Linked DNA regions of Oharaeibacter diazotrophicus. The protein of the gene in region 1 interacts with the protein of each later gene in a pairwise test. Links are inferred from orthologs where the notes say so. Each region holds a gene or a part of one and is shown on either strand. Other genes may lie near its edges.

Region 1 (5,700 bases):
CGTGGCCGTCGGCGCGGCGGGTCTCGCAGTGGTCGGTGTCGGAGCAGACGAACATCCGCCCGCCGCGGTCGTCGAGCACGACCTCGTCGAGATAGACGCCCTCGGCGCCGCAGAGCGCGCAGGGACGGTCGAACTTGTTGACCTCGAAGGGGTGGTCCTCGAAGTCGAGGCTGACCACCTCGGTGTGCGGCGGGATCGCGTAGATGCGCTTCTCGCGGCCGGCGCCGAACAGCTGCAGCGCGGCGCTCATGTGCATCTTCGGATTGTCGAACTTCGGCGTCGGCGAGGGATCCATCAGGTAGCGGCCGGCCACCGTCACCGGATAGGCGTAGGTGGTGGCGATGTGGCCGTGGCGGGCGATGTCCTCGTAGAGCTTGACGTGCATCAGCCCGTATTCCGCGAGCGCGTGCATGGTGCGCGTCTCGGTCTCGCGCGGCTCGAGGAAGCGCAGCGGCTCGGGGATCGGCACCTGGTAGACCAGGATCTGCCCGGCCGCGAGCGGCTGCTCGGGGATGCGGTGGCGGGTCTGGATCACGGTGGCCGCGCCGGTCGAAGTGGTGGTGGCGACGCCGGCGGTCTTCTCGAAGAACTTGCGGATCGACACCGCGTTGGTGGTGTCGTCCGAGCCCTGGTCGATCACCTTCAGCACGTCGTCGGGCCCGAGCACCGCCGCGGTGACCTGGACGCCGCCGGTGCCCCAGCCGTAGGGCATCGGCATCTCGCAGCTGGCGAAGGGCACCTGGTAACCCGGCACGGCGATCGCCTTCAGGATCGCGCGGCGGATCATCCGCTTGGTCTGCTCGTCGAGATAGGCGAAGTTGTAGCGGGCCTCGCGCTCCCGGATCTGCGCGGTTGTCGGCGACGCGGTCATTCGGCGGCTTCCCCGATCTCGGCGGCCGCGGCGGCGCGGCGCTCGGCGTGTTCGCGGCGCATCTGGCGGACGAGGCCGAGCTCGGCCTGGAAGTCCACGTAGTGCGGCAGCTTGAGGTGCTCGACGAAGCCGGTCGCCTGGACGTTGTCGGCGTGCGAGAGCACGAACTCCTCGTCCTGGGCCGGGGCGCCGGTCTCCTCGCCGAGTTCGGCGGCGCGCAGAGCGCGATCGACGAGCGCCATCGACATCGCCTTGCGCTCGAGCTGGCCGAAGGCGAGGCCGTAGCCGCGGGTGAACTGCGGCGGCACCTCGGCCGAGCCGACGAACTGGTTGACCATCTCGCACTCGGTGACGCGGATGCGCCCGAGCGGCACGGCGAAGCCGACCTCCTCGGCGAAGAACTCGACCTCGACGTCGCCGATGCGGATCTCGCCGGCGAAGGCGTGGGTGCGGCCGTAGCCGCGCTGGGTCGAATAGCCGAGCGCGAGCACGAAGCCCTCGTCGCCGCGCGCCAGCGTCTGCAGGCGGACATCCCGGCCGGCCGGGAAGGCTAGCGGCTCGCGGGTGAGGTCGCCCGGCTCGCCCGCATCGGCGGGATCGCGGTTGCGCTCGATCAGGCCCTCGCCGTCGAGGAGGGCGGTGACGTGCGGCGCCGGCTCGAGCGGCGTCGGCGCGACCGCCGGGGCGGCGGGTGCGCCGCTCTCGGCGAGGTCGAAGTCGACGAGGCGGTGGGTGTAGTCGAAGGTCGGCCCGAGCACCTGCCCGCCGGGCAGGTCCTTGTAGGTCGCCGAGACCCGGCGCACCACGTCCATCCGGCCGGTGTCGAGCGGTTCGGAATAGCCGAAGCGCGGCAGCGTGGTGCGGTAGGCGCGGGTGAGGAAGATCGCCTCGATCAGATCGCCGCGCGCCTGCTTGATCGCGATCGACGCGATGCCGGGATCGTAGAGCGAGCCCTCGGCCATGACGCGGTCGACGGCGAGCGTCAGCTGGCCGCGGATCTGGTCGGTGCCGAGCTCGGGCACGGCGGGATCGCCGCGGCGCTCGTGGGCGAGCAGGCGGTGGGCCGCCTCGATCGCCTTCTCCCCGCCCTTGACGGCGACGTACATCGGAGCCTCCTCAGAGCGTGACGGTGGTCGAGCGCGGCAGGCCGACGACGGCGTCCGGCGCGGCGAGCACGAGGTCGACCCCGCGCGGGAACAGGGCGCGGTTGGCGGCGAGCGCCGGGACGAGCGCGGACGGCAGCGGATCGATGCCGAGCCGACGGGTGCCGGGCACGCCCGGGCCGGCGAGGGTCAGCGGACCGTCCGCGGCGAGGGCGTCGACCTGGAGGATCAGCGTCGCCGAGCGGTCGGGATAGTCGAACGTGCCGATCGCGAGGCCCTCGAGGCCGGCGAAGCCGGCGGCGTCGGCGATCACGAAGGCCGCGCGCCCGGTGTCGGAAACGACGGCGGCGCCGGTGTGGAAGCGCAGGAAGGCGGCGGCCGCATCGGAGGCGAGGCCCGGGGCGAGGGCGATCGGCGTCTCGTAATCGGCGAGCGCCAGCGCGATCGCGGCGGCGGTGGCCGACAGCGGCGCCGGCGGCGTCGGCAGGTCGGCGAGCGCGACGATCCGGCCTGGCTCGGCGAGCGCGGACATCACGGCGCGGAAGACGCGCTGGGCGTCGTCGACGGGGGCGGGAAAGCCCGGCAGGGGCTGGACGGCTGACATGGCGTTCGGATCCGGTCAGTCCACGTCGCCGCGGACCATGGTGAAGAAGTCGACGCGGGTGGCGGCGGCGCGGCGCGAGGCGTCGTCGCGGTCGGCGGCGAGGCGGGCCTCGACCGGGGCGACCAGCGCCGCCTCGACGGCGGGCCGGCGGGCAGGGTCCTGCCAGAGCGCGTCGGCGATGGCGGCGAGGCGGGCGGCGCCGGTGTCGCGGCCGAGGCGGTAGGCATGGCCGACGAGGCCGCCGACCGTGACGGAGGCGCGGGCGACCGAGGCTTCGCCGAGGTTGAAGGCCGGGCCGTCGCCGCCGATCCGCCCGCGCACCATCACGAGGCCGGCCTCGGGGCGGCGGAGGTCCGTGGCGGCGGTCTCGCCGAGGATGGCGTCGAGCGCGCCGGCGAGTTCGTCGGCGGTGGCCTCGGCGAAGGCCGCCATGGCGCGGCGGCGGGCGGTCACGTCGGGGGCGATACGGGACTCTGGCATGGCTCTCCGGCTCCGGGCCGCCTGTTTCGCCGGCTCCGATGACGCTGTGATGAAGGCGGGCGGGAAGTCAGTGAGCCGGCTTACCGATCACCGCGAAGCGGATGCGGCTCGACACAAGGTCGATCACGGTGACCACGACGAGGATCATCAGCACGAGGAAGGCGACCTGCTGAAGTTCGAGCGTGCGGATCGCCTCGGCGAGCGGAATGCCGATGCCGCCGGCGCCGACGATGCCGATGATGGTGGCCGAGCGGGTGTTGGATTCGAAGTAGTAGAGCACCTGGCTGACCATCACCGGCACGATCTGCGGCAGGATGCCGAAGCGGTGGCCAGCGAGGCGCGAGCCGCCGGCGGAGATCACGCCCTCGACCGGCCGGCGGTCGGCGGTCTCGATCGCCTCGGAGAACAGCTTGCCGAAGGCGCCGATGTCCGAGCAGATGATCGCCAGCACGCCGGCGAACGGACCGAGGCCGACCACGCTCACCCAGATCAGCGCCCAGATCAGCGTGTCGACGCCGCGCAGCGTGTCGAGGAAGCGGCGGACGCCGACGTGGACGAACACGTTGGGAATGACGTTGCGGGCGGCGAGGAAGCCGAAGGGGAAGGCTATGATCGCCGCGACCAGCGTGCCGAGATAGGCGATGCCGACGGTCTCGGCCATCGCCTGGAGATAGGTCCAGAGATAGCGGTCCGGCGAGGGCGGGATCATCAGCACCAGGAAACCGCCGAGGCGGCCGACGCCGTTCCAGATCGCCAGGATCGAAAAGTCGAGATACCAGAGCGCGAAGGCGGCGAGGCCGACCACGGCGGCGGCCGCGGCGGCGCCGAGCACGAGCCTGCGGCGGTCGTCGAAGGCGGCCGGATGGGCGGCGCGCAGGCGGTCGAGGTTCTCGGCGGCGAGGGCGGCGAGCGGAGAGGTGGCGGCGGCGGTCATCGGGCGCGTCCCTCGAGGCCGATCAGGTGGTGGCGCAGCTTCTCGGTGAGGAAGTCGATCGCCATCACCGTGGCGACGATCAGGATCAGGAGGGCGCTGACGTCGGGGTAGTAGAACTGGCGGATCGAGGTCACGAGGTCCTCGCCGATGCCGCCGGCGCCGACGAACCCCATCACCGCGCTCTCGCGGACGTTGATCTCGAAGCGCAGCAGCGTGTAGCTGGCGAAGCCCGGCAACACCTGCGGCAGCACGGCGAAGCGGACCCGGGCGAGCCAGGAGCCGCCGGCGGCGGCGACACCCTCGACCGGCTTCATGTCGACGTTCTCGACCACCTCGGCGTAGAGCTTGGCGAGCGCGCCGGCGGTGTGCAGCGCCACGGCGAACACGCCGGGCATCGGCCCGAGGCCGAAGGCGATCACGAACAGGAGCGCGAACACGACGCCCGGCACGGTGCGCAGCAGTTCCATGGTGCGGCGCACGAGGAAGCGCGAGGTCGGGTTCGGGTTGAGGTTGGCGGCGGCGAGGAAGGAGAGGGCGAAGCCGACGACGGCGCCCATCAGCGTGCCGAGATAGGCGATCAGCAGCGTCTCGGCGAGCAGCGACAGCCAGTGCGGCAGGTTCCAGTACCAGGCCGCAAGGCTCTGGAACGGCGTCGCCCAGGAGAACTCGGGCGTGATCCGGCCGAGGTAGCTGGTGAAGCGCCAGAGGTTGGTCGCGAAGGTGCCGATCCGGACCTCGGCGGCCCATCCGGCCACCAGAGCGAGGAGGACGACCGCGGTGAGGCCGACGAGGAGGCGGATGCGGCGGGCGCGCACGGTGGCGGCGTAGCCGCTCGCGAGGCTGACGCGCTGCGCGTCGGGCAGCACCGGGACGAGGCTCAAGGCGGCGGCTCCTGGAAAGGGGCCGGGGCCGGATCCCGCGCGCGGCGGAACCCGGCCCCGGTGAAGGCCTGCGTCAGGACTTGCGGGCGGCGTCGTTGAACTTGACCATCTCGATGATCGGGTCGAACGCGGCGCGGTCGATCCCGACGAACTCCTTGTCCTTGCCGTCGGACAGGGCGGCGTAGCCCTTCGGATCCTTCGAGGGCATGTCGAGGAAGGCCTGCTTGATCTGGGCCTTGAGGTCCTCCGGCAGGGCGGAGAGCACCGAGAACGGGCCCTCGGGCAGGAAGTCCGACTTGAAGACGATGCGGAAGTCCTCCTTCTTCATCGGATTGCCGGCGGCGTCCTTGAGCACGCCCTTGGTGATCATCCGGGTGAGGTTGGAGTCGTCCTCGGAGTTCCAGGAGTTGGCGGCGGCGTCGGCCGTGCCCTGGGCGAGCGCCAGGACGGCGTTGTCGTGGCTGCCGGCGAAGAAGGACTTGCCGAAGAAGGTGTCGACCGAGTAGCCGGCGCGGTCCAGGAAGAAGCGCGGGGCGTTGTTGCCGGAGGTCGAGTTCGGGTCGACCAGGGCGAGGGTCTTGCCGCGCAGGTCCTCGATGGTCTTGTAGGCGCTGTCGGCGCGGACGTAGACGACCGAGAAGTAGCCGGTCATGCCGTTCGAGTGGCGCGGCACGACGAGCGGGTCGAGCTCGACGCCGGTCATGACGGCGCGGGCGTAGGAGGCCGGGCCGTACATGGCGATCTGGGCGTTGCCGGCGCGCTGGGCCTCGATGACCGCGGCGTAGTCGTTGGCGACGCGCAGCGTGACCTTCACGCCGAGCTCCTTG
Region 2 (4,352 bases), on another replicon or contig:
AGGTGCTGCCGAACTATCCGAACGTGAAGCTGGTCGACACGGTCTACGGCGACGACCTCGCCGACAAGTCCTACCGCGAGACGCAGGGCCTGATCCAGAAGTACCCGAACCTGAAGGCGATCATCGCGCCGACCTCGGTCGGCATCGTCGCCGCCGCCCAGGCCGTGACCGACGCCGGCAAGACCGGCCAGATCAACGTCACCGGCCTCGGCCTGCCCTCGGAGATGGCCGGCCATGTCAAGTCGGGCGCCTCGAAGTCCTTCGCGATCTGGAACCCGATCGACCTCGGCTACGCCGCCACCACGATCGCCTACAACCTCGCCACCGGGAAGGCGAAGGCCGGTCCGGGCGCCGAGATCCCGATGGGCCGGATGGGCACGGTGAAGCTCGACGACAACGCCGAGGGCGCCATGGCCGACCCGTTCGTCTACGACGCCTCCAACGTCGAGGAATTCGCCAAGATCTTCTGATCGGCGAAACGCTCGATCCGCGACGGCGCCGCCCCCCGAGGTCCGGCGCCGTCGGCATCCGCCCGTCGGCCGCTCGTGCCGGCGCGCCCCGCCGCCGCACCGTCCGGCGGCGCCCGAGACCACGACGAGAGAGCGGCGCACCGCTCCAGCCGAGGCCCCTCCGACCGATGAACGCCATGCCCGTCCCCGAGACGACCGTCGCCGCGCCCGTGCTGGAGATGCGCGGCATCTCCAAGGCCTTCCCGGGCGTTCGCGCGCTCTCGGACGTGGCCCTGGAGCTGCGCCCCGGCCGCGTCACCGCGCTGATCGGCGAGAACGGCGCCGGCAAGTCGACGCTGGTCAAGATCCTCACAGGCATCCACCGGCCCGACGCCGGCGAGATCCTGATCGACGGCGCGCCCTGCGTCCTGCCGACCGCGGAGGCCGCGCAGGCCGCCGGCATCACCGCGATCCACCAGGAGACCGTGCTGTTCGACGACCTCACGGTCGCCGAGAACATCTTCCTCGGCCACGCGCCGAAGAACCGCCTCGGCCTCGTCGCCTGGGGCGCGATGAACGCCCGCGCCGCGGCCCTGCTCTATTCGATCGACGCCGCCATCGACCCGCGGACGCGGCTGAAGGACCTCTCGATCGCCCAGCGCCACCTCGTGGCGATCGCCCGCGCGCTCTCGGTCGACGCCCGCATCGTCATCATGGACGAGCCGACCGCGGCGCTGTCGCACAAGGAGGTCGAGGACCTCTTCCGCATCATCGAGCGGCTGAAGAGCCGCGGCAAGGCGATCCTGTTCATCAGCCACAAGTTCGAGGAGCTCAGGCGGATCGCCGACGACTACGCCGTCTTCCGCGACGGCCGCCGCGTCGGCGCCGGCCGCCTCGCCGACGTCTCCCACGCCGACCTCGTCCGGATGATGGTCGGCCGCGAGGTCACCCAGGTCTTCCCCAAGCGCGAGGTCGCGATCGGCCCGACCGTGCTCTCCGTCGCGGGCTACCGTCATCCGACCGAGTTCGACGGCATCTCGCTCGAGCTCCGCCGCGGCGAGATCCTCGGCCTCTACGGCCTCGTCGGCGCCGGGCGCTCGGAGTTCTGTCAGGCGCTGTTCGGCGTCACCCGTCCCTCCGGCGGCACCGTCGCCCTCGACGGCCGGACGCTGACGATCCGCTCGCCGGCCGACGCGATCGCAGCCGGCATCGTCTACGTGCCGGAGGAGCGCGGCCGCCACGGCGCGATCACGGCGATGCCGATCGTCGAGAACATCTCGCTGCCCTCGCTCGCCCGCACCGCCCGCCGCGGCTTCCTGCGCTCGGCCGAGGAATTCGCCCTCGCCCGCACCTACGCCGCCCGGCTCGACCTGCGCGCCGCCTCGCTCAGCCAGCCGGTCGGCACGCTGTCGGGCGGCAACCAGCAGAAGGTGGTGATCGGCAAGTGGCTGGCGACGCGGCCCAAGGTCATCGTGCTCGACGAGCCGACCAAGGGCATCGACATCGGCTCCAAGGCCGCCGTGCACGCCTTCATGGGCGAACTCGCCGCCGAGGGGCTCGCGGTGCTGATGGTGTCGAGCGAGATCCCGGAGATCCTCGGCATGAGCGACCGCGTCGTCGTGATGAAGGAGGGCCGCATGGTCGCCACCTACGACCGCGCCGGCCTCACCCCCGAGATCCTCGTCGCCGCCGCGACCGGCAACGCGGAGGCCGCGCCATGACGTCGAGGACGCCGGCGGGCCGGACGGCACCGAGCGGGACGCTCGCGGGCGGGACGCTCGCGGGTCGCGCGACCCTCCACGCGGACCACCCGCGCCCGCCTTTCCATTCTCCGGCTTGGTCCGCGCGGGCGGACCATCCACGTCACGGCCGAGAGCCTGCCCGGCCGGACACCGCCGCACCCGTCACCCTCGTGGATGGTCCGCCTGCGCGGACCAAGTCGACGGGAGGGGCCACCGCACGCCCCTTCCCCGGAACCGTCGCCCGCCCCGGAGCCCCCGCATGATCGCCGCCCTCCTCGCCCGGCGCGAGAGCCTCTTGCTCCTCGCCACCGCGCTGCTGGTCGCCGCGGTGACGTGGCGCTTCCCGGCCTTCGCGGCGCCGGGCAATCTCGCCGCCGTCTTCAACGACACCGCCATCCTGATCGTGCTCGCGCTCGGCCAGTCGGCGGTGATCCTGACGCGCTCGATCGACCTCTCGGTCGCCGCCAACCTCGCCTTCACCGGCATGGTCGTCGCGATGCTGAACGAGGCCCATCCGGAGCTGCCGCTCGCGCTGCTGGTGCTCGTCTCGCTCGGCATCGGCCTCGCGCTCGGCGCGATCAACGGCCTCCTGGTCTGGAAGCTCGGCATTCCCCCGATCGTCGTCACGCTCGGCACGCTGACGATCTACCGCGGCATGGCCTTCGTCGTCTCCGGCGGCGCCTGGGTCAACGCCCACGAGATGACGCCGGCCTTCCTCGACACCCCGCGCGTGGTGATCGCCGGGCTGCCGGTGCTGTCCTGGATCGCGCTGGCGGCGATCGCCGCCGCCTTCGTCCTGTTCACCCGCACCGCGCTCGGCCGCGCCTTCTACGCCACCGGCGGCAACCCGACCGCCGCGGTCTACGCCGGCGTCGACGTCGGCCGTACGCGCTTCGCCGCCTTCTGCCTGTCCGGCCTCGTCGCCGGCGCCTGCGGCTACCTGTGGGTCGCCCGCTACGCCGTCGCCTACGTCGACGTCGCCGCCGGCTTCGAACTCGACGTCGTCGCCGCCTGCGTGATCGGCGGCGTCTCGATCGCCGGCGGCATCGGCTCGGTGGCCGGCGCCGTGCTCGGCGCGCTGTTCCTCGGCCTCGTCAAGAACGCCCTGCCGGTCGTCGGCGTCTCGCCGTTCTGGCAGATGGCGATCTCGGGGGCGGTCATCATCGCCGCCGTCGCCATCAACGCCCGCGCCGAGCGCGCCAAGGGCCGCATCATCTTGCGCGAAGCCGGAGCCGTGGCATGACCGACGTTCCCGCACCCCGGGTCATCCCAGACCGCCTCGACGGCGGTGCCAAGCGGATCCTCAAGAGCTGGGAGGCGCTGCTGTTCGCGGTCGCCGTCGCGATCTTCGTCGCCAACAGCCTCGCGTCGCCCTATTTCCTCGATCCGTGGAACCTTTCCGACGCGACCTTCAACTTCACAGAGAAGGCGATCGTCGCGGTCGCCATGGCCTTCCTGATCATCGCCGGCGAGATCGACCTGTCGGTCGCCGCGATCATCGCGCTGGCGTCGACCGCCATGGGCGCGGCGGCGCAGGCCGGCGTCGGCGCGCCGGGGCTGGTGGCGATCGGGCTCGGCGTCGGCCTCGCCTGCGGCGCCTTCAACGGCCTGCTCGTCACGAGGTTTGGCCTGCCCTCGATCGTGGTCACGATCGGCACCATGAGCCTCTTCCGCGGCCTCTCCTTCGTCGTGCTCGGCGATCAGGTCTACAAGGGCTATCCCGCCGCCTTCGCCTGGTTCGGCCAGGGCTACGTCTGGTGGGTGTTCTCCTTCGAATTCGCAGCCTTCCTCGCCGTCGCCGTCGTCGGCGGCGTGATCCTGCACGGCACGGTGTTCGGCCGGCAGGTGTTCGCCATCGGCAACAACGCCTTCGCCGCCCGCTTTTCCGGCGTGAAGGTCGAGCGGGTGAAGTTCCTGCTCTTCCTCGGCACCGGCCTCGCCGCCGGCGCGGCGTCGGTGATGCTGACGTCGCGCCTCGGCTCGACCCGTCCCTCGATCGCGGTCGGCTGGGAGCTCGAGGTCGTCACCATGGTGGTGCTCGGCGGCGTGTCGATCCTCGGCGGCTCCGGCTCGATCCTCGGCGTCGCCATCGCCGCCTTCGTGATGGGCCTCGTCACCTTCGGCCTCGGCCTCCTCAACGTGCCGGGCATCGTGATGTCGA

The links. Proteins that work in one complex are often made in the same cells at the same time.
Region 2: the proteins of phnG (region 1) and EDD54_RS00930 interact in binary tests that used the Escherichia coli proteins (3 or more experiments, as listed by UniProt). The link is inferred for Oharaeibacter diazotrophicus from one-to-one orthologs.

The regions. Positions count from the first base shown.
Region 1 is NZ_SNXY01000007.1:441,050-446,749, forward strand. What follows is about bases 1,327-4,127. They hold phnG (phosphonate C-P lyase system protein PhnG), read right to left. Parts: upstream 3,059-4,127; coding sequence 2,594-3,058; downstream 1,327-2,593. Other genes in these bases: EDD54_RS10615 (carbon-phosphorus lyase complex subunit), read right to left, coding at 1,327-1,977; phnH (phosphonate C-P lyase system protein PhnH), read right to left, coding at 1,988-2,578; phnE (phosphonate ABC transporter, permease protein PhnE), read right to left, coding at 3,126-3,992; phnE (phosphonate ABC transporter, permease protein PhnE), read right to left, coding at 3,989-4,127. Outside these bases: EDD54_RS10610 (alpha-D-ribose 1-methylphosphonate 5-phosphate C-P-lyase PhnJ), read right to left, coding at 1-871; more of EDD54_RS10615, read right to left, coding at 868-1,326; more of phnE, read right to left, coding at 4,128-4,873; phnD (phosphonate ABC transporter substrate-binding protein), read right to left, coding at 4,947-5,700. UniProt on the Escherichia coli protein: Together with PhnH, PhnI and PhnL is required for the transfer of the ribose triphosphate moiety from ATP to methyl phosphonate.
Region 2 is NZ_SNXY01000006.1:166,469-170,820, reverse strand. Bases 1-2,903 are described here. They hold EDD54_RS00930 (sugar ABC transporter ATP-binding protein), read left to right. Parts: upstream 1-637; coding sequence 638-2,170; downstream 2,171-2,903. Other genes in these bases: EDD54_RS00925 (ABC transporter permease), read left to right, coding at 2,451-2,903; rhaS (rhamnose ABC transporter substrate-binding protein), read left to right, coding at 1-470. In the rest of the region: more of EDD54_RS00925, read left to right, coding at 2,904-3,434; EDD54_RS00920 (ABC transporter permease), read left to right, coding at 3,431-4,352. UniProt on the Escherichia coli protein: Part of the ABC transporter complex RbsABC involved in ribose import. Responsible for energy coupling to the transport system.